Regions from separate parts of the Actinoplanes lobatus genome, predicted to be linked through region 1. Evidence: riboswitches for the same ligand, from Rfam matches in the RefSeq annotation. Region 1 holds a riboswitch; each other region holds the start of a gene.
The links. Region 1 has a riboswitch for cyclic di-AMP ahead of BJ964_RS25200 (C40 family peptidase). Riboswitches for the same ligand answer to the same signal wherever they lie in the genome.
Positions count from the first base shown of each region.

Region 1 (6,109 bases):
ATCCGGTACGGACTGCGGCGCGATCCCGACCGCACGCCCGGCCGCCTCGCGGGCACCGTCGAAGTCGCGGCGCAGTATGAGGCAACGGGCCACCGAGCGGTGCGGCTCCGGAGCGTCCGGGCGGAGCCGGGCCGACTCGCGGGCGGCGGCCAGCGCGTCGTCCAGCCGGGAGAGCAACAGCAGGCACTCGGCGTGCTCGATGTGCACGGCGGCCATCTCCGGAGCCACCGCGACCGCGGCCTCGGCCGACACCAGAGCGTCCTGGTGACGGCCTTGCAGCCGCAGGAGACCGGCGAGCAGTCCGAGCAACTCCGGGTCGGCGGGCGTCTCGCCCAGTCCCGCACGAACGGCCGACTCGGCCTGTTCGAGACGCCCGACGTCGGCAAGCGCCCGTGCCCGCGCCGCGGCACTCACCGGCCGCCGCCGTCACCGGTCGCGATACGTGGGTGGGCCACGGCGAGAGAGCGGGCCGCGTGCAGGAGGCGCGCGGCCAACAGGAAGCGTGCCGCGGTGGGGAGCCGGACGGCGAGCAGGAGGCGGGCCGCGCCCAGGACACGGGCCGCGAACACCAGGCGCACCGCGCGCAGGATCCGGGCCGTGAACCCGAAGCGGGTCGCGCGCAGGAAACGGGCCGCGGCCGGCCGGCCCGCCCGCAGCAGGTGGCAACCGGCCAGCAGAACGCGGACAGCGGAGAGGACGACCGCCGCGACGAGGGAGCGGATCATCGGATCTTGCGCTTCTTGAGGTAGGCGGCCAGATCGTCGTACTCGCCGCTCTCGTTGGCGAACATCGCCACGTTGCGGGCGGTGGCGAACCAGGCGTCCGTCGACGGCCGGACCTCGCGCGCCGCGCTCAGCATGTCGGCCTGGCTGATCATGCGGACCTCGCCGGCGGCGATCGAGTCGCGCATCGCGTACTCGGCGGCGGTCTCGCAGACGTGGGCCAGGTCGGCGCCGGAGTAGTGCTCGGTCGCGGCGGCGACGGCGGCCAGGTCGATCCCGGCGACCGGGCGGTCCCGCAGGTGGTATTCCAGGATGGCCTCGCGCGCGGGCCGGTCCGGTGGGAGCACCAGCACGGTGCGGTCCAGGCGGCCGGGGCGGCGCAGGGCCGAGTCGACGTCCCACGGCGCGTTCGTGGCGGCCAGCACGAACACCCCGTCGTTGCCGCCGTCGACGCCGTCCAGTTCGGTGAGCAGCTGGTTCACCACAGTGCGCATGGACGACTGCAACTGGCTGCGCTTGTGCCCGAGGGCGTCGATCTCATCGAGGAACAGCACGCACGGAGCGTGCCCGCGGGCCGACTCGAACAGGTCGTGCAGGTTGCGCTCGGAGCTGCCGATCCACATGTTCAGCACGTCGGTGATCGACAGCGAGATGAACGCCGCCCCCATCTCGCCGGCGACCGCCCGCGCCAGGAACGTCTTGCCGCACCCCGGCGGACCGTAGAGCAGCAGCCCACCACGCAGGCTCTTGCCGAACAGGCTGCGCAGCTTCGGGTTCCGCAGCGGCCCGAGGAACGACACCTCCAGCCGCTTCTTCACCTCGGCCATGCCGCCGACGTCGGCGAGTGTGACGGCGGAGCGCTCCACGTCGAAGGCCCGGTCGGCGTTCCCGCGCACCGGATCGGGCTCCCCGTCGGCACGTGCGAACCGTGGTGGCACCACGTCCCCGAACTGCTCCTCCATGGCCGCCCAGTCGATGCGGGACCCGCTCGGCGCGGGTCCCTCCGGCGCCGCTTCCGGCGGCTGCGCGGGCACGTCGGTCGCGGTCGGTGGCGCCGGGTCTTCACCAGCCGGAGGCACGGGCGGCGCTGTCCCGCCCAGCGCCCGGGCCATGACCTGCTGCGCTCCGGTGTTGCCGGGTTCGCGAGCCAGGATCTGAGCGGCATGCCCGATCGCCTCCGGCCCCCGGCCGGCGGCCACCAGCATCTCGGCCAGGTGCAGCCGCAGCGTCAGGTCGTCGGGCCGTGCTTCGACGGCGGCCGCCAGGCTGTTGATCAAGGCATCGCTCATGCGGGCGATTATGCCCCCGTCGCGCCGCCCACCGGCCACGGACGGGCCCCGACGGCTGTCCCGACGCCGATCCGCTTTTCGCACCCACCGCTCCTCCCTGGCCGCTCCCGGCGCTCGTGCCGGGGTCATCGGCCGGTCAGGGTGCGGAAGAAGGTGGTCACGTCCGCGGTGAACAGATCGGGGACCTCCAGGGCGGCGAAGTGGCCGCCGCGCGGGAACTCCGTCCAGTGGCGGATGTCGTGGCGCTGCTCGGCGAGCGGGCGCACGGACTGCGTGATGTCGCCGGGCAGGACGGCCACGCCCAGCGGGACCGGGCACGGCGCCTGCTGACCGTCCAGGCCGCTCTCCTTGACGATGCGGGCCGCCGAACCCGCGGTGCGGAACAGCCAGTGATGGGCGACGTCCGCCACGATGCGGTCGTCGGGGACGGGCGTGGCCGGGTCGGCCCAGGTGTCGAACTTCTCCCCCAGGAAGGCGAGCAGCCCGGCCGGGGAGTCGTTCAACGCATACGCCGGGGTCTGCGGAGTCGCGGCGAACAGGATCTGGTGCGGGTGCCGGTTGGCGGCCAGCCGCATCGTCCTGGCGAGCCGCTCCTGATCCTCGGGGCCGAGACCCTCCGCCCGGCCAGGGGTCGGCAGGTAGTTGACGTGGACGCCGACGACCCGGTCGGGGGCGACCGCGGCGAGCGCCCGGGAGATGCCGGAGCCCCAGTCACCGCCCTGGGCGCCGTAGCGCTGGTATCCGAGGCGGGACATCAGCTCGGCCCAGGCCTCGGCGACCCGGCGCAGGCCCCATGGCCGGGTGGTGGGCCCGGAGAGCCCGAACCCGGGGATGGCCGGGACGACGACGTGGAAGTGCTCGCTGAGCGGGCCGATGACGTCGAGGAACTCGACGGTGGAGCCGGGCCAGCCGTGGGTGAGCACCAGAGGCAGGGCCCCGGGGTCGGCCGAACGGACGTGGAAGAGGTGGATCCGGTCGCCGCCGATCTCGACGACCTGCCGCGGGATGGCGTTGAGCTCGGCCTCGTGCGCCCGCCAGTCGAACCCGAGCCAGCGGTCGGCGAGTGCCCGGACCCGGTCGAGCCGGATGCCGTAGTCGCCGGGTGCGGCGTCGGGCCACCGGGTGCGGCCGAGCCGGGCGGTCAGATCGTCGAGTTCGGATTGCGGGACCCGGAGACTGGATTCGTTCATGTGGCTAACGTTAGACTGGCGAACGTTCAGAAGTCCAACGTTAGATTCATCAACGTTAGAGAGCCCAATGTTAAAATCGCTACGTGGAAGAGCTGCCAAGCTGGGTGCTGAGTCAGGTCTCGGCGCAGGGTCACCGGATCATCGTCGAGAGGTTCGGGGCGGTGGGGGCGCGGGGCTACCACTACCGGCTGCTGCACTCACTGGTCACCGACGGTCCGGCCAGTCAGGCGGCGCTCGGCCGCCGCACCGGGATCTATCTGAGCGATCTGGTCGGGGCGCTCAACGAGCTGGAGTCGGCGGGCTATGTGCAGCGGTCACCCGACCCGGCGGACCGGCGGCGCAACGTCGTCGGGCTCACCGAGCGAGGGCGGGAGCGGGCCGTGGAGTTGTCGGAGCGGGCGCACGCGGTCCAGGACGAGCTGCTGGCGCCCCTGTCCGGCCCCGAGCGCGAGCAGCTGACCGGGCTGCTGCAGCGACTGTGGGAGCACCATCGATCGGGTGGGTGACGGGCCGCTCACGCCCGGCGGGCGCGGCACGGCCGGGACGGACCGGAGAGCTCGCGGGTCGCCCACGGCGGTTCACGAAGGCGTACGGAATCAAAAGAAAGACCGCCGGCGCGAAACGACGGCGGTCTTTCCCGGAGGGTTTTCTAGCCCGGTCGGCGATAGCCGGCGATGGGCCCCCGATCGATGGTGGCCATCCGCACATGGTCTCCCGTGTGCGGAGCGTGCACCACCTGACCGCCACCGATGTAGATGGCGACGTGATGCACGTCGGAGTAGTAGAAGACGAGGTCACCCGGCTTCAACTCGCTCCGGCTCACCGCTGTGCCCGAGCCCCACTGGTCCTTCGTGTAGTGCTCGAGGTGCACACCGACCGCGGCCCACGCCTCCTTCGTCAGGCCCGAGCAGTCGTAACTGCCCGGCCCCTCGGAGCCGAAGACATAGGGCTTGCCGATCAGGTCGCACGCCTTCTGCGCGGCACGGCCACCCTTGTCGTTGGTGTACGTGACCGGGCACGGGCCGGTGCGCAGAGGGCCGTCGTCGATGTTCGCGTCGCCGTACGCCTGGATCCGGAGCTTCTGGAGCTTCGTGATCTCCTTCTCGATCGCCGTCTTCTTCGTCCCGAGATCCGTGTCGCGGGCGGAGATCTCGGACTCGAGCTGGTCGACCTTGGCCTTGTCGGCGGCGTACTTGTCGCGGAGCTTCGCGACGTTGGAGATCGAGGCCTCCTGGTTCTGGGCGAGCTGGTCGAGCAGCGTGAGCTTCTCCACCAGACCGTCCGGGTCACCACTCAGCAGAGCGTTGAGGTTTCCCGGCGGGCCCTGCATGTAGGCGTCGACCGCCAGACCTCGCACCTGCGCCATCGCGACATCCACCTGAAGCTGAAGCGGCGTCAGCGTCTTCGCCAGCTGCTTCTGCTGCTTCCGCAGCTTGGTCAGCTTCGTGTGGTTGGCGTTGTAATCCTCGATGACGGGCTCGAGTTTGTTCCACTCTTCGTCGATCTGACCCTCGACGGTGGACGGCGAGGGAGTGGCATGGGCCGCCACCGGACCCGTGATCACCAGGCCGGCCGCGGCGAGCGCGCAAACCAGGATGCGCAGCAGGCCGGCGCGACGCGCGCCATTGCGTTTCACGTTGTGTGCGTCGTCCTTTCTTCCCACTCAGCCGCCGACCGGGTTAGCTGACGGGTTCGGGCGGGAAGCATGCCCGGCCGGGCGTGGTGCCACGGCTTCACCCCACTGACCTGGGTCCCCGGTTCGCGTGTCGCGATTGGGCGGTGGTTCGCCAGATCGGCCGGATGGACGATGGGGGGCTGCCGAACCGGGGACCACCGTACTCGGATCATGCCGGCAAATGAAGGTCGCACAGCCCGCCGAACTGTACGAACAGTTGTCGATACGGAGGGTTACTAAAATGGCCAGGTATTCAGTGCACGCCCCAGCCACGGCACGACGACGATCACTGTGGGTAACACCAACAGGCCCGCGGCCGCTGCCGTCCCGGCCACCGCGAGGGCCGTCGAGCTACGGCCCGGACGATCCAGCCGCGCCAGGCGCCGCCGCCGCGATTCACCCTCCGGGTCGGCGGTCACCTCCTCCGCCAAGGGGACGGCGTCGGCGAGACGAGCCAGCGCGGCCCGCAGCGGCGCGTGCCCGGCGCGGCGCCTCGCGGCATCGTCGGCCACCATCTCCAACAACAGGTGTACGGCGTCCAGCGGCGCCTTCGACCGCAGCGGCCCGGGCACGGCCTGATAGAAGGCCGTGAACGACTCCATCACCAGTTCATGCTTGTGCCGCAGGTGGGCTCGCTCGTGGGCGAGGACGGCGTCGATCTGCTCCCGGTCGAGCACGTCGAGCACGCCGTCGCTGAGCACCACCCGCGGGTTCCGGCCCGGCACGCAGTAGGCCAGCGGCAGGGGCGCCTCCAGCACCCGCACCTCTCCCCCGCTCAGCCCGTCATGGCGTTCCACCCGATCAAGGAGGTCGACGAGCATGCGATGCCGGTCGCGCCGGGCACGGGCCCGGGAGGTCACCTTGACGAGCGAGACCACCAGCCGGGTCACGATGGTCGCGGCCACCGCCAGGGAGAACAGCAGCGCCGCGACGGTCTCCGGGTGCCGTGCGCCGGCCGCACGGACCACCTCCTCCGGGGCGGCGAGCACGACCCCGAGCGCACAGAGCACGGCGGTCAGGGTCAGCGCCTGCCAGAGCAGCACCGCGGCGACCGGGGCGCGGTCCGGCCAGCGGGCGTTCGCCAGCAGCCTCGGCACGGCAAGCGACAGTGTCAGCCCGAGGGCGCCGAGCAGGAGGGCGGTCACCGCTCGATGTTACGGGCGGCCTTCTCGATGGCCGCCTTCAGCGCTTCCGGTGGCAGCTGGCCGACGAAGTAGGCGAGCGCGGCATCCC
Region 1 covers NZ_JACHNC010000001.1:5,493,469-5,499,577, reverse strand. Annotated here, with positions in the region: gene BJ964_RS25225 (tetratricopeptide repeat protein) at 1-414, opposite strand, end outside; gene BJ964_RS25220 (hypothetical protein) at 411-725, opposite strand; gene BJ964_RS25215 (ATP-binding protein) at 722-2,011, opposite strand; gene BJ964_RS25210 (epoxide hydrolase family protein) at 2,137-3,201, opposite strand; gene BJ964_RS25205 (MarR family winged helix-turn-helix transcriptional regulator) at 3,285-3,707, shown strand; gene BJ964_RS25200 (C40 family peptidase) at 3,851-4,837, opposite strand; cyclic di-AMP (ydaO/yuaA leader) riboswitch at 4,855-4,990, opposite strand; gene BJ964_RS25195 (M56 family metallopeptidase) at 5,113-6,021, opposite strand; gene BJ964_RS25190 (BlaI/MecI/CopY family transcriptional regulator) at 6,018-6,109, opposite strand, start outside.

Region 2 (6,109 bases), 1.6 Mb from region 1:
GCCGGGTTCTTCGCCAGCAACAAGCGGATGTTGCGACCGTCACGGTCGACCTGGGCGTACCGCCCGGCGATCGACGCCACCCGGGAGAGCCGGGGGAGCGCCTCGATCGGGCGGACCCCGAACTCGCCGGCCACGGCCAGCGCGGTGGCGGCGTTACCGATGTTCACCCGGCCGGGCAGCTGGAGCTTCACCAGATGCCAGTCGCCGCGGGGGTCGATCACGCCCTCGTCCTCGACCACCCACTGCGGGCGCGGGCGGCGCAGCGGGCAGCCGGTGCACCACCAGTCGCCGCCGGACCGCTCGATCGGGTGGCCGCTCTCCGGGCAGACGAACGAGTCGTCGTGCCAGCGCTGGCCGGCGCTGAACCAGGTGGTCTGCGGGCTGCTGCTGGCCGCCCACACCACCATCGGGTCGTCGGCGTTGGCGACCACCCGGATGTCGGGGTGACCGGCCAGCGTGGTCTTCCACAGCTGCGCCATCATGGCCACCTCCTTCGCCCGGTCGAGCTGGTCGCGGGAGAGGTTGAGCAGGGCCACCACCTTGGGCCGGGTCTGGTCGATGACCTGGGGCAGGTAGTGCTCGTCCACCTCCAGCACGGCGAACGGGGTGTGCCCCTCCTTCGCCAGCGCCGAGGTGTGGCCGGTCGGCATGTTGGCGCCGAACGAGTTGGTGGCGACCCGGCCGAGCACACCGACGGCGGCCGCGGTGAGCCGGGTCGTGGTGGTCTTGCCGTTGGTGCCGGAGACCAGCGCGACGGCGCGGCCCGAGGCGAGGTGGGCGAGGAGATCGGGGTCGATCTTCAGACCGATCCAGCCACCGATCACCGAGCCGTCGCCGCGACCGGCGGCCCTGGAGAGCGCGGCCGCGGTCTTCGACACGGAGGTCGCGACCTTGGCGATGAGAGGCATTCCGTCCGTCACGCCAGCGAGGGTACCGGACGCGAAGGTTACGTCGAGTTGCCAGACGGTCAAGATCACCGACCACTTCGGCTTTTGCGAGGTCCGGACGATTCGGACGTGCTCCCAACTGGGTGACGGACTTTTTCTGTGTCCTGATTCACCCGTAACCGTCGACCAAGCGTCACTGTTCCAACACCCTGTGTGGCGGCATTTGTCTCGCGGAGATAACAAATTGGACAGCGACAAATGTGCCAAACACGGAGAGTGATCAATGCGCCGCTGACGATCATGGCCGAATTCGGGTAGCAAGGACTCGCCGGCGGCACACCGCCCGCCGGCCGCACCGGACCGGTTCACGCCGAGCCCTGCCCCGGACCGGACGGTGCGACACCGCAGTTGGCCAGACCAAAACAAGGCAATCGGGGGCAGGGACGGGGGACCCATATCCGGTCTCTCCCGCGACGCCCGGCTTCCACGGGTGACGCATCCGGGAGCGACCTTGGGGTGAAGCCGCACCCACCCGCGGCCGGGCATGCCTTCCCGCCCGAACCCGACAGCTAACCTCGCAGGCGTGCCGGAGGGATTTCTCTACCGTGCACGAACTCAGTTCGCGCCGGCGTCGTCGCACGTCCGTCGGCACCGGTACCGTCGCACTGTCCCTGGGGCTCTGCCTCTGCGCCGGCCAGTTGGTCGCCGCATCGCCGGCGGCGGCCGTGACCGCCACCGTCGCCCCGGTCACCGCGAGTGCGGCAGCCGCGAAGATCACGCCCCAGATCGCCACGAAGGCCAGCACCCGCAGCCTGGCGTGGGGCTCCACCCTCAAGGTCACCGCCAAGGTGATCGACCCGGCCACCGGCCAGGTCGCCAAGGGCACGGTCCGTCTCCAGGGCTGGAGCAACGGCGCCTGGCGTACCTGGGACACCGACACCGTCAAGGGCGGCGCGGTCACGCTGACCGCGAAGCCGACGAAGACGGTGTGGGTCCGGACCCTGTTCACCGGGACCGGGTACAACCAGCAGGCCACCAACAAGATGAAGGTCACGGTCCGCGCCAGTGGCGCCAAGGTCCTGGCCGAGGCCAAGAAGCACAAGGGCGCGCTGTACCTGTTCGGTGCGGCCGGCCCGAAGCGCTTCGACTGCTCGGGCTTCACGAAGTACGTCTACAAGAAGGCGGCCGGCAAGAGCCTGCCGCACAAGGCGAACTCGCAGCAGAAGTACGGCAAGTCCGTCTCCAGGAGCAACAAGAAGGTCGGCGACCTGATCATCTTCCGCAACGGGTCGTACGGCTACCACGCCGGGATCTACGCCGGGAACGGCTACGTCTACGACTCGCCGCACAGCGGGGCCCGGGTCGGCAAGCACAAGATCTGGAACAACAACTATGTGGTGCGGCGCCTCGTCGCGTAGGACCCGTAGTAAGTAAGGAACAGCGCTGTGGGGTGTGACCCGGTCCGGGTCACACCCCACGGGCGTCTCCACTTTCCTCCACGCACCCGCCCCCGAGGCCTCCGGGGCGGGTGTTTTCGTACCCGGAGCGCCCGATGTCGGAAACCGGACGGGGTTGATCATGCGCTTGGCCCTCCACTCCGCTCCACCGCCTGTGAACAGGGCTTTCGTCCGCGAAAACGGCTCGCGAGCGATCGCTTTCGGGTTGCAGGTGGAGGGAAGTGGAGTAGAGTGGGGCGCAGTGGCAGGGGCGGAGGAGCGCAGCCGGACCTGCCGGCCCGAGTTGACAGGCGGTCCACTCCCTCCGTGAAGGAGCGGGCGCCACGGCAAAGGGGTGGGGGCCGATGTTCCTCGGCACGCACACTCCGCGCCTCGACGAGAAGGGCCGGCTGATCCTCCCGGCGAAGTTCCGTGATGAGCTGGCGGGAGGTGTCGTGATCACGAAGGGGCAGGAACGCTGTCTTTACGTGTTCCCGATGCCGGAGTTCCAGAGCATCGCCGGTCAGCTCCGTGCGGCGCCGGTGACGAACAAGGCGGCCCGTGCGTACAGCCGGGTGTTCTTCGCCAGTGCGCATGACGAGGTGCCCGACAAGCAAGGCAGAGTCACGATTCCTGCCCATTTGCGGGAGTATGCCAGTCTTGGTCGCGATCTGGTGGTGATCGGCGCGAGCACCCGGGTCGAGATCTGGGACAAGCAGTCCTGGGATGACTACCTCTCGGCGAACGAGGAAGAGTTCGCCGGCATCGAGGAGGGGGTGCTGCCCGGCGGACTGTAGGGCGTGGCACTCGGTGGGCCGCCGCGACGGCCCGGATCGCCACTGCCGCCGTACTGCGAGATCTCCAGCCGCTCCCGCTCCTGGCGCCTCTTCCCCGGCGCCAGGCGTGCGTCCGGAGCCGGTTCGCCGGCGTGGGACAGAGCGGATGGGGATCTGGCGGTACGGAAGGTGGGCCGGGCCGGAACGGCAGTAACTGAACAACCGGGTGAGACGCGGACGGGTAAGGCAACTTGGGGGGCGACATGGGGGAGCCGCGGGGCACACACGTGCCGGTGCTGCTCGAGCGCTGCATCGAACTGCTCGCTCCCGCTCTGGAGTTGCCGGGCGCCGTCCACGTCGATTTCACGCTGGGTCTGGGCGGGCACGCCGAAGCGGTTCTGGAGCGGTTTCCGGACGTGGTCCTGGTCGGGCTCGACCGGGACACCGAGGCGCTGGCGCACGCACGGCACCGCCTCATCCGGTTCGGCGACCGTGCACGCCTGGTGCACGCCGTCTACGACGAGCTGCCCCGGGTTCTCGCGGAGCTGGAGATCCCGGCGATCCACAGCGGACTGTTCGATCTCGGGGTGTCCTCGTTGCAGCTGGACGAGGCGGACCGCGGGTTCGCGTACGCGCAGGACGCCCCACTGGACATGCGGATGGACCAGTCCCGCGGGGCGACCGCCGAGGAGATCGTCAACGAGTACACGCCGGGTGAGCTGGTGCGCATCCTGCGGCAGTACGGCGAGGAGAAGTTCGCGCCGCGGATCGTCTCGTCGATCGTGCGGGAGCGGGCGAAGGGCCGGATCACGTCGACCGCCCGTCTGGCCGAGCTGGTGAAGGACTCCATCCCGGCCGCCGCGCGGCGAACGGGTGGAAATCCGGCAAAAAGGACTTTTCAGGCACTACGCATTGAGGTGAACGGCGAGCTGGAAGTGCTCGAGCGAGCGGTTCCTGCTGCTTTGGACGTGTTGGCGCCCAAGGGGCGTCTTGTGGTGATGAGTTATCAATCGTTGGAGGACAGGATCGTCAAGCGCGCTCTCACCGCGAGGTCGCGCAGCACCGGGCCGGTCGACCTTCCGGTCGAACTGCCCGGGACCGGTCCCAGTCTGCGGCTGCTGACCCGTGGGTCCGAGCCGCCCAGCGAGGCGGAGGTGGCGGAGAACCCGAGGGCGGCCTCGGTGAAGCTGCGCGCCGTGGAACGGATCGACGAGCAGGAGCAGAGCCAGAAGCACAACCAGGCAGCCGGGGCGGTCCGCGAACGGCCCCGGATGTCTACAACTCGCGGGGGACGAGGGCGGTTACGCCCGGGGGCGAACGAGGAAGAGGGGGAGGGACGAGCATGAGCGAGCGATCCGAAGCGCCGCGGCCGGGGGGCCGATCGGCGCAGCCGCGCGACAACGCCGGGGTGAGCCGCGATGCCGAGACCGGGCGTAACGGTGTGCGGGGGGCACGCCGGTCGTCCGGGAGTTCCGACACGCGCCGGTCAGGGATCCGGGGCCGGAGCGCGGACAAGCCGGCCGCGTCGGTCGACGGGGCCACCGCGCTGAACATCGAGGTGACCGGCGACGCGCCGCCGATCACCGGCCGCGCCCGGCTGTGGGTCGCGCCGCCACTGCCGATCCGCGCGCCGCGGGCCACGTTCGCGGCGGCCATGATCGCCGTGGTCCTCGTCGGCGTGGTCGGCATCCTGCTGATCAACACCAAGACCGTGGAGCGGTCCTTCCGGCTCGACGCGCTCCGCAAGGAGAAGGTGGCGCTCGACAAGCGGCAGCAGGAACTGGACCGGCAGCTGGTCGAGAAGTCCGGTCCGGGCAACCTGGCCGCGGCGGCCCGCCGGCTCGGTCTGGTGCCGGCCGAGGCGCCCGCGGTGATCTGGCTGCCGGAGGGCACCATCGTCCGGACGCCGGTGCCGGGCAAGGGCGACCGGTCGGTGACCGCCTCGGACGACCTGAACCGGGCGGGCACGCCGTCCGCGGGTGCCGGGGAGTAGGCCGGCATGACGCCGAGAAACGAGGACGAGGAACCGCGCCGGGGCAAGCAGCCCCGGCGCGGTTCGTCACGTGACCTGCCGGGCGACGAGCAGCCCGACGACCCCCGGGAGGGCCGGCGCGGCTTCTCCAGCATCGGGGAGGCGCGGGCGTACACCCCGCGCGGCCGGACCGTGGCCGAGCGGGGGCGCCTGCCACGTACCGGGGGCCGCAACGCCGACCCGTTCCGGCCGGCGCTCCAGGTGCTCGACGGGGGCGAGAGCGGCCAGCGGACCCGTGGGCGCGGCCGCCCGGCCGAGCAGCCGCCCAGTCCTCGGGAGAGCAAGGCCGACAAGCCCCGGGAGAGCAAGGCGGGCAAGCCCCGGGAGAGCAAGGCGGACAAGCCCCGGGCCGCGGACAAACCGCGGGAACGCCAACCGGAGCGGCGGGAACGCGAGTCGTCCACCCGTACCAGGAATGCCCGTACCGGAAAAGGCGGAGCCGGACCACGACGGACCGTGCCCAACCGGCCGAAGCCGGTCCCGGCGGAGCCGCCGAAGCTCGCCAGCAGCACCCGCCGGCTGCGGCTCGGCACCGTGCTCGCGCTGTCGTTGTTCGTCACCATCGGGGTCCGTCTCGTGGTGCTCCAGGTGGCGACCTCCCCGGAGGAGGCGGAGAGCCTGCTCAAACTGCGGGAGAACCGGCTCAGCACGGTGGCGCTGCCGGCGCCGCGCGGCAGCATCCTGGACCGGGACCGCCACGTGCTCGCGCACAGCGTGGAGGCGCGCTACGTCTACGTCGACCCGGAGAACGAGGACCTGCGCAAGGACGTGGCCGGCACCGCGGCCAAGCTGGCCCCGCTGCTCGGCATCCGGCAGTCCGAGCTGCTCGAGGACATGCGGCGCAAGCAGGTGCTCGGCAAGTGGCTGAAGTTCCGCTACCTCGCCCGTGGCGTGCCGGTCGCGGTGGCCGACGAGATCGAGGAGCTGGGCCTGCCCGGCATCTACACGCACTCCGACGAGCGGCGTGACGTGCCCGGC
Region 2 covers NZ_JACHNC010000001.1:3,875,524-3,881,632, forward strand. Annotated here, with positions in the region: gene BJ964_RS18210 (Mur ligase family protein) at 1-908, opposite strand, end outside; cyclic di-AMP (ydaO/yuaA leader) riboswitch at 1,289-1,485, shown strand; gene BJ964_RS18215 (C40 family peptidase) at 1,493-2,305, shown strand; gene mraZ (division/cell wall cluster transcriptional repressor MraZ) at 2,689-3,120, shown strand; gene rsmH (16S rRNA (cytosine(1402)-N(4))-methyltransferase RsmH) at 3,351-4,445, shown strand; gene BJ964_RS18230 (hypothetical protein) at 4,442-5,092, shown strand; gene BJ964_RS18235 (peptidoglycan D,D-transpeptidase FtsI family protein) at 5,099-6,109, shown strand, end outside.
Region 2: another riboswitch for cyclic di-AMP. It lies ahead of BJ964_RS18215 (C40 family peptidase); the one in region 1 lies ahead of BJ964_RS25200 (C40 family peptidase).

Region 3 (6,109 bases), 950 kb from region 1:
CGATGACCTCGACGAAGAAGGCGCCGAAGCTGGCCGATCTGCTCGCCTGGCTTGAGCGGTTGCGCGGCCGGGGACAGGTCGTCCATGACGACAAGCAACGCTGTTGGCATGTGCTGGGTCACCCGGAAACCAGCGCCGTGCTCTCCGACCCCGGCGCCTTCTCCTCGGATCTGAGCGAACTGGTGCCGCGGCAGGAGGACTTCGCGCTCTTCGAGCAGGGCAACTTCGTCCGGATGGATCCGCCCCGGCACCGAAAGCTGCGCGGCCTGGTCAACCAGGCGTTCACGCCACGGGTCGTGGCCCTGCTGGAACCCCGGATCGCGCGGGTCACGAACGAATTGCTCGACGGCGCGGGCGGCGAGACCCGGGTGGACATCATCGAGCGGTTGGCCTACCCCCTGCCGGTGATCGTCATCGCGGAACTGCTCGGCATTCCGGCATCGGACCGGCCGATCTTCCACCGATGGGCCGACGACCTGTTCAACCAGCAGAACATCGATCCCGAACAGTCGCTCCTCGCCACCGCCACGGAGTCGATGGACACGGCCGTACCGACCATCCGGGAGATGAACACCTACCTGCTGCAACGCATCCGGGCGCGGCGCGCCGACCTCGCCGATGACCTGATGAGCAAACTGATTCTGGCCGAGGTCGACGGGGAGCACCTCGCCGACGAGGAGATCATCGGGTTCGTCGGCCTGCTGCTGCTCGCCGGGCACATCACCACGACAGCGACGCTCGGCAACGCGATTCTCTGCTTCGAGGAGAACCCCGAGGCCGCGGCGGCGGTACGCGACGACCCGGGACTGCTACCCGACACCATCGAGGAAGTGCTGCGATACCGTACGCCGTTTCCTCGCCTGGCCCGCCTGACCACCCGTGGCGTCGGGATCGGCGAGGTGGACGTTCCGGCCGGTGCCGTCGTCATGCCGTGGCTCGCGGCCGCCAACCGTGACGAACGGGTGTTCACCGAACCCGACCGGTTCGATGTCCACCGCACCCGCAATCCGCACCTCGCCTTCGGGCACGGCATCCACTTCTGCATCGGAGCGCCCCTGGCGAGGCTGGAGGCCCGGGTCGCTCTGGGCATCATGTTCCAGCGGTACGCGGACATCTCGGTCGCGGCCGACGAGCCGGTCGACGAGGTGAACCCGTGGCTGATGACCAGCGTGAACCGGCTGCCGCTGGACCTGCGACCGAACTGACAGCGCAGATCCGTGTGCCATTCGGTAATACCCTAGGGGGGTACCGGTATCATCGTGGGGAGGCGGCGGCGCCCTGTCCGCCGGAATTCGCCAACGACGAGGAGACCGTGATGGCCGCCAAGACCTACACCGTGACCGGCATGACCTGCTCGCACTGCGTCAACTCGGTGACCGAGGAGGTCGGCAGGATCCCCGGCGTCACCGGTGTCCAGGTCGACCTGACCTCCGGCGCGGTCACCGTCACCAGCGCCCAGCCCGTCGACGACACCGCGGTGGCCGCGGCCGTCGACGAGGCCGGTTACGAACGGGCGAGGTAGCCGTAGACGCCGACTGCCCGCACCCTGTGGTGGGTGCGGGCAGTGTCGTCATCAGGCCAGGCGCCGGACGACGTAGTTCGAGCTCCAGATCTTCTGCTTGCTGACCGGCTTGCCGGTCCGCGGCGCCGACCACATCATGCCGTTGCCCGCGTAGATGGCGGCGTGGATGCCGTACGAGCCCCTGCGGATGATGATGAGGTCACCGGGACGGGCGTCGGCCTTGCTGACCTTCTTGCCGTACTTCTGCTGCAGGTTCGCCTTGTGCGGCAGCTTCTTGCCCACCGTCTTCTTGTAGACGTAGAGGGTGAAGCCCGAGCAGTCGAATCGCTTCGGCCCGACGGCGCCGAACAGGTAGAGCTTGCCCTTGTGCGAGGCCGCCTCGGTCACGACCCGGGCGCCGATCGGCTGCGCCGCGGTCACGACCTTGGTGCTGGCAGTGGCGCCGGCCGCGGCCTCGACGGTGACGGTGCGGCTCACCGCCACGTTCGTCCGGACGGTGGCGACACTCGGCGCCTGTGGGGCGGCGGAGGCGGCGTGCGGTGTGCCGAGTCCTCCAGCGAGAAGACCGAGACCCACGGACAGGGCGATGGTGCCGGTTCCCAGGGTGCGGAAGTGCCGGCTCGAAGTACGTACGTGCACGGTGAAGGAATCCCTCCGGCACGCCTGCGAGGTTAGCTGTCGGGTTCGGGCGCGAAGGAATGCCCGGCCGCACGGTGGCGGCTTCACCCCAAGATCCGTCACCTGGCGGTGCCGGATCGATATGTGGTTCCCCCGTCCCTGCCCCCGATTGCCTCATGCTCGCCAAGTGGCTCGTGTCGCCGGACCGGGGCAGGGCTCGGCGTGGTCCGTGCTGACACGACCGGCGAGCAGGTGCCCGCCGCCCTTCCTTGATATCCCAGGTCCAGGGGCTGCCAACCCGCCGCGACATCCACGGGTGCCGATCGATCTGGCGAGTAGCGTCCCGGTTGCGGGACGGGTGCGAAGTTTTCCGACACGCTGTGTTCATGGGTGGTGACGGCGCGGTGATGATCTTGTGTGAAACTGATCACGATAAATCCGGATCGTCATCTCCGCGGCTACGCCGGCAGTCATCCGCTCCGTCGAGGGCGAGCCGACTCACCGGCCCGCCGGGCATGGCCGAGCGGCCGAATGCCGCAACCACCGGGCCGGGGCGTCAACAGCCGGGCGTTCACCGCACTCGCCTCCTCCGCCTCCGCATCAAGATCCCTCCGGCCGGTTGCGCTCGCACCCCCGGTGACCTCGGCCCGACGCCGGGCATCCGCGGTTCCAGGCCCTCAAGACCGATTTCGTACGGACGGAGCACCCGCCAACCGCAAGACGACCGCGAACGCCACCGGGACCCGGGCTCGATCGCGGCAACCATTCGGAAACCGGCAAACACCGATTCTGTGATCGTCGCGCCCGGCGCCTCGTCGAAGTGACTGGTGAGCCCGCAGACAGCGGGTGGAACATTCCGAAAGGGTCTGCTCTTGCGCCAGCTTCTTCGCCGCTTCGCCGTGACCGCTCTCCTCACCCCGGTCGCCGCGATCGGTGCCACCACGATGATCGCGAGTTCGGCCGAGGCTGCGCCGGCGAAGCCTGGCCCGACGCAGCCCGACTACGGGCAGTACGGCTCCTGGTACGGCTCGGGCAACTACGACTCGGGCCGGTACGGCTCCGGGAACTACGACTCCGGCCGCTACGGCTCCTGGAACCCCGGTCCGGTCAAGCGCAGCCCGTCGTGGCCGGCTCCGACCAAGCCGGCCCCGACCAAGCCGGCCCCGAGCCAGCCCGCCCCGAGCCAGCCCGCGCCGACGACGCCCGCCCCGGGCAACACCACGCCGGCCAAGTCGTCCGAGCAGGCCCTCCAGGACGAGATCAACCGCCTGATCAACGTCGAGCGTGGCAAGAACGGCTGCTCCGCCCTGACGGTCAACGCGCAGCTCACCCAGGCCGCCCGTGACCACAGCGCCTGGATGGCCCAGACTGGCACGTTCTCGCACACCGGCAGCGGCGGGTCCAGCTTCGTCGACCGCGCCAAGGCGGCCGGCTACGCCCAGCCGTCGGCCGAGAACATCGCCTACGGCTACCGCACCGCCTCCGAGGTGGTCAACGGCTGGATGAACAGCTCCGGCCACCGCGCCAACATCGTCAACTGCAAGTCCAAGACGGTCGGTGTCGGCGTGGTCCTCAAGGCCGACGGCACCCCGTACTACACCCAGGACTTCGGTTACTGACGCCTGACGCCTGATGCCCCAGCCGCCCCGTGCGGCTGGGGCATCTCGCTTCAGCCCTCGGTGACGGATCAGTTCGGTAGGATGATCCACTATGGAACATCGTCGCCTCGGTCGTAGCGGCCTCTACGTCAGCGAGATCACGTACGGCAACTGGTTGACCCACGGTGAGCTGGTCGCGCGGGACACCGCGCTCGCCTGCATCCAGGCCGCGCTGGACGCCGGTGTCACCACCTTCGACACCGCCGACGTGTACGCCCAGGGCGCGGCCGAACAGGTGCTCGGCGACGCGCTGCGCACCGTCCGCCGGTCCTCGGTCGAGATCGCCACGAAGGTCTGCCTGCCCACCGGCGACGGCCCCAACGACCGCGGCCTGTCCCGCAAGCACATCATCGAGTCCTGCCACGCCTCGCTGCGGCGGCTCGGCACCGACTACGTCGACCTCTACCAGGCGCACCGCTTCGACGAGCGCACCCCGATCGAGGAGTCCCTGATCGCCTTCGACGATCTGGTACGCCAGGGCAAGGTGCTCTACCTCGGCGTCTCGGAATGGACCGCCCCACAGATCGAGGCCGCCCTGCGGATCGCCGCCGACCTCGGGCTGCGCAGCCGGATCGTCGCCAACCAGCCGCAGTACAACATGCTGTGGCGCGTGATCGAACCGCAGGTGCTGCCGCTGTGCGAGCGTGAAGGCATCGGACAGGTGGTCTTCCAGCCGCTGGCCCAGGGCGTGCTCACCGGCAAGTACCAGCCCGGCCGTCCGCTGCCGGAGAACTCCCGCGCCACCAGCGGCGGGCGTGCGCCCCAGTTCATCAGCCGGGTGCTCGGCCCGGTGTTGCTCGACCGCGTGCAGCGGCTGCGCCCGCTCGCCGACGAGGCCGGCCTCACGATGGCCCAGCTCGCCGTCGCCTGGACCCTGCAACCCGGCAGCGTCAGCTCGGCGATCATCGGCGCCTCCCGGCCCGAGCAGGTCACCGAGAACGCCGTCGCCGCCGGGGTGCGGCTGCCCACCGATCTACTGTCGAAGATCGACGAGGTGCTGGGCGACCTGATCGACCGCGACCCCACCAAGACCGCCCAGATGATGTCCGTCAAGCCCGACTGGAATCGCCCGAAGCCCTGATCACCGCAGCCGTCCGGTAAACCACATCCGCCCAGGTCATGAGAGGCCGTGACGCCGGCCGTCGGTAGGATCCAGCGACAGTTCGAGAACTGGAGCGTTGATGACCTACCCGCCGCCGCCCGGACAGCCACCCTATCCGCCGTCGCCCGGTGAACCGCTCCCGCCGCCCGTCGACCCGTATGAGACGCCGCAGCACACCGCGCCGCTCTACGAACAGCCGAACTACGGTCAGCCCACCTATGCGCAGCCGGGCTACAGCCACCCCGGCTACGGCCGGCCCGGCATGCCGGCTGTCCCGTCTCAGCCGCGGGGACAGTCGCGAACGGTCGTGATCACCCTGTTGTCGGTGGCGATCGCGCTCGTCGTACTCGTCGGTGGTGGAATCGTCTTTTATCTGGTCGGTGAGACGTTCTCCCAGAACGGGAACGGTGGAACCGCGCAGGACAAGAAGGCGAGCCCCAGCCCGAGCGAAACGGCGAAGGCCGACATCAGCATCCGTGAGCCGAACACGCTGAACGGTCATTCCAAGATCGAGGCCGAGGAACTGTCCTCGCTCACCATGGACCTGGCGAAGGAACTGGACGGCTACCCGGGCGCCGCGAACGCGTTCGGTGCCTTCTACGGGTCCCTGGCCGACAAGAAGATGATCGCCGTCATCGCGGCCGAGGTCGACATCGACGATCCGCAGCGCATGCTCGACACCATGTTCCAGTCGTTCAGTGGCGAGAACCAGCTGACCCAGGTCTCCGCTGCCAGTACCGGCTCACTCGGCGGGGTGGCGCAGTGCGGCAACAGCGTCGTCGGCCAGGAGGACGTGGCCATCTGCGGGTGGGCCGACGAAGGTAGCGTCGGCATGTTTCTGCACTTCTACGAGACCGCGGTGGACGTGAAGGGCGACTTCCCCGACATGCGCGCGGAGATCGAGACCAAGAGCTGAACCCTTGGTATCGGCGGCGTGGCAACGCGGCTCGTACAGATCAATATGAAGGCGCACGACGGTGCCGGTGGCCGTGCCGTCGCGGCGATCGGCGAGTGGCGCTCCGCTACCGTGCTGCCGTGATGTTCATTGCCGCGTACGACCCGGATTGGCGACACCAGGGAGCGGCTCTGGCCGGCGAGTTGCAGGCCGCGTTGGCGCCGTCGGCGCTGCGGGTCGATCACATCGGCAGCACCTCGATCCCCGGGATGGCGGCCAAGCCGGTGTTCGACGTACAGGTCAGTGTCGTTGAT
Region 3 covers NZ_JACHNC010000001.1:6,442,673-6,448,781, forward strand. Annotated here, with positions in the region: gene BJ964_RS29545 (cytochrome P450) at 3-1,205, shown strand; gene BJ964_RS29550 (heavy-metal-associated domain-containing protein) at 1,316-1,522, shown strand; gene BJ964_RS29555 (C40 family peptidase) at 1,574-2,161, opposite strand; cyclic di-AMP (ydaO/yuaA leader) riboswitch at 2,168-2,336, opposite strand; gene BJ964_RS29560 (CAP domain-containing protein) at 3,013-3,759, shown strand; gene BJ964_RS29565 (aldo/keto reductase family protein) at 3,851-4,879, shown strand; gene BJ964_RS29570 (hypothetical protein) at 4,980-5,816, shown strand; gene BJ964_RS29575 (GrpB family protein) at 5,939-6,109, shown strand, end outside.
Region 3: another riboswitch for cyclic di-AMP. It lies ahead of BJ964_RS29555 (C40 family peptidase); the one in region 1 lies ahead of BJ964_RS25200 (C40 family peptidase).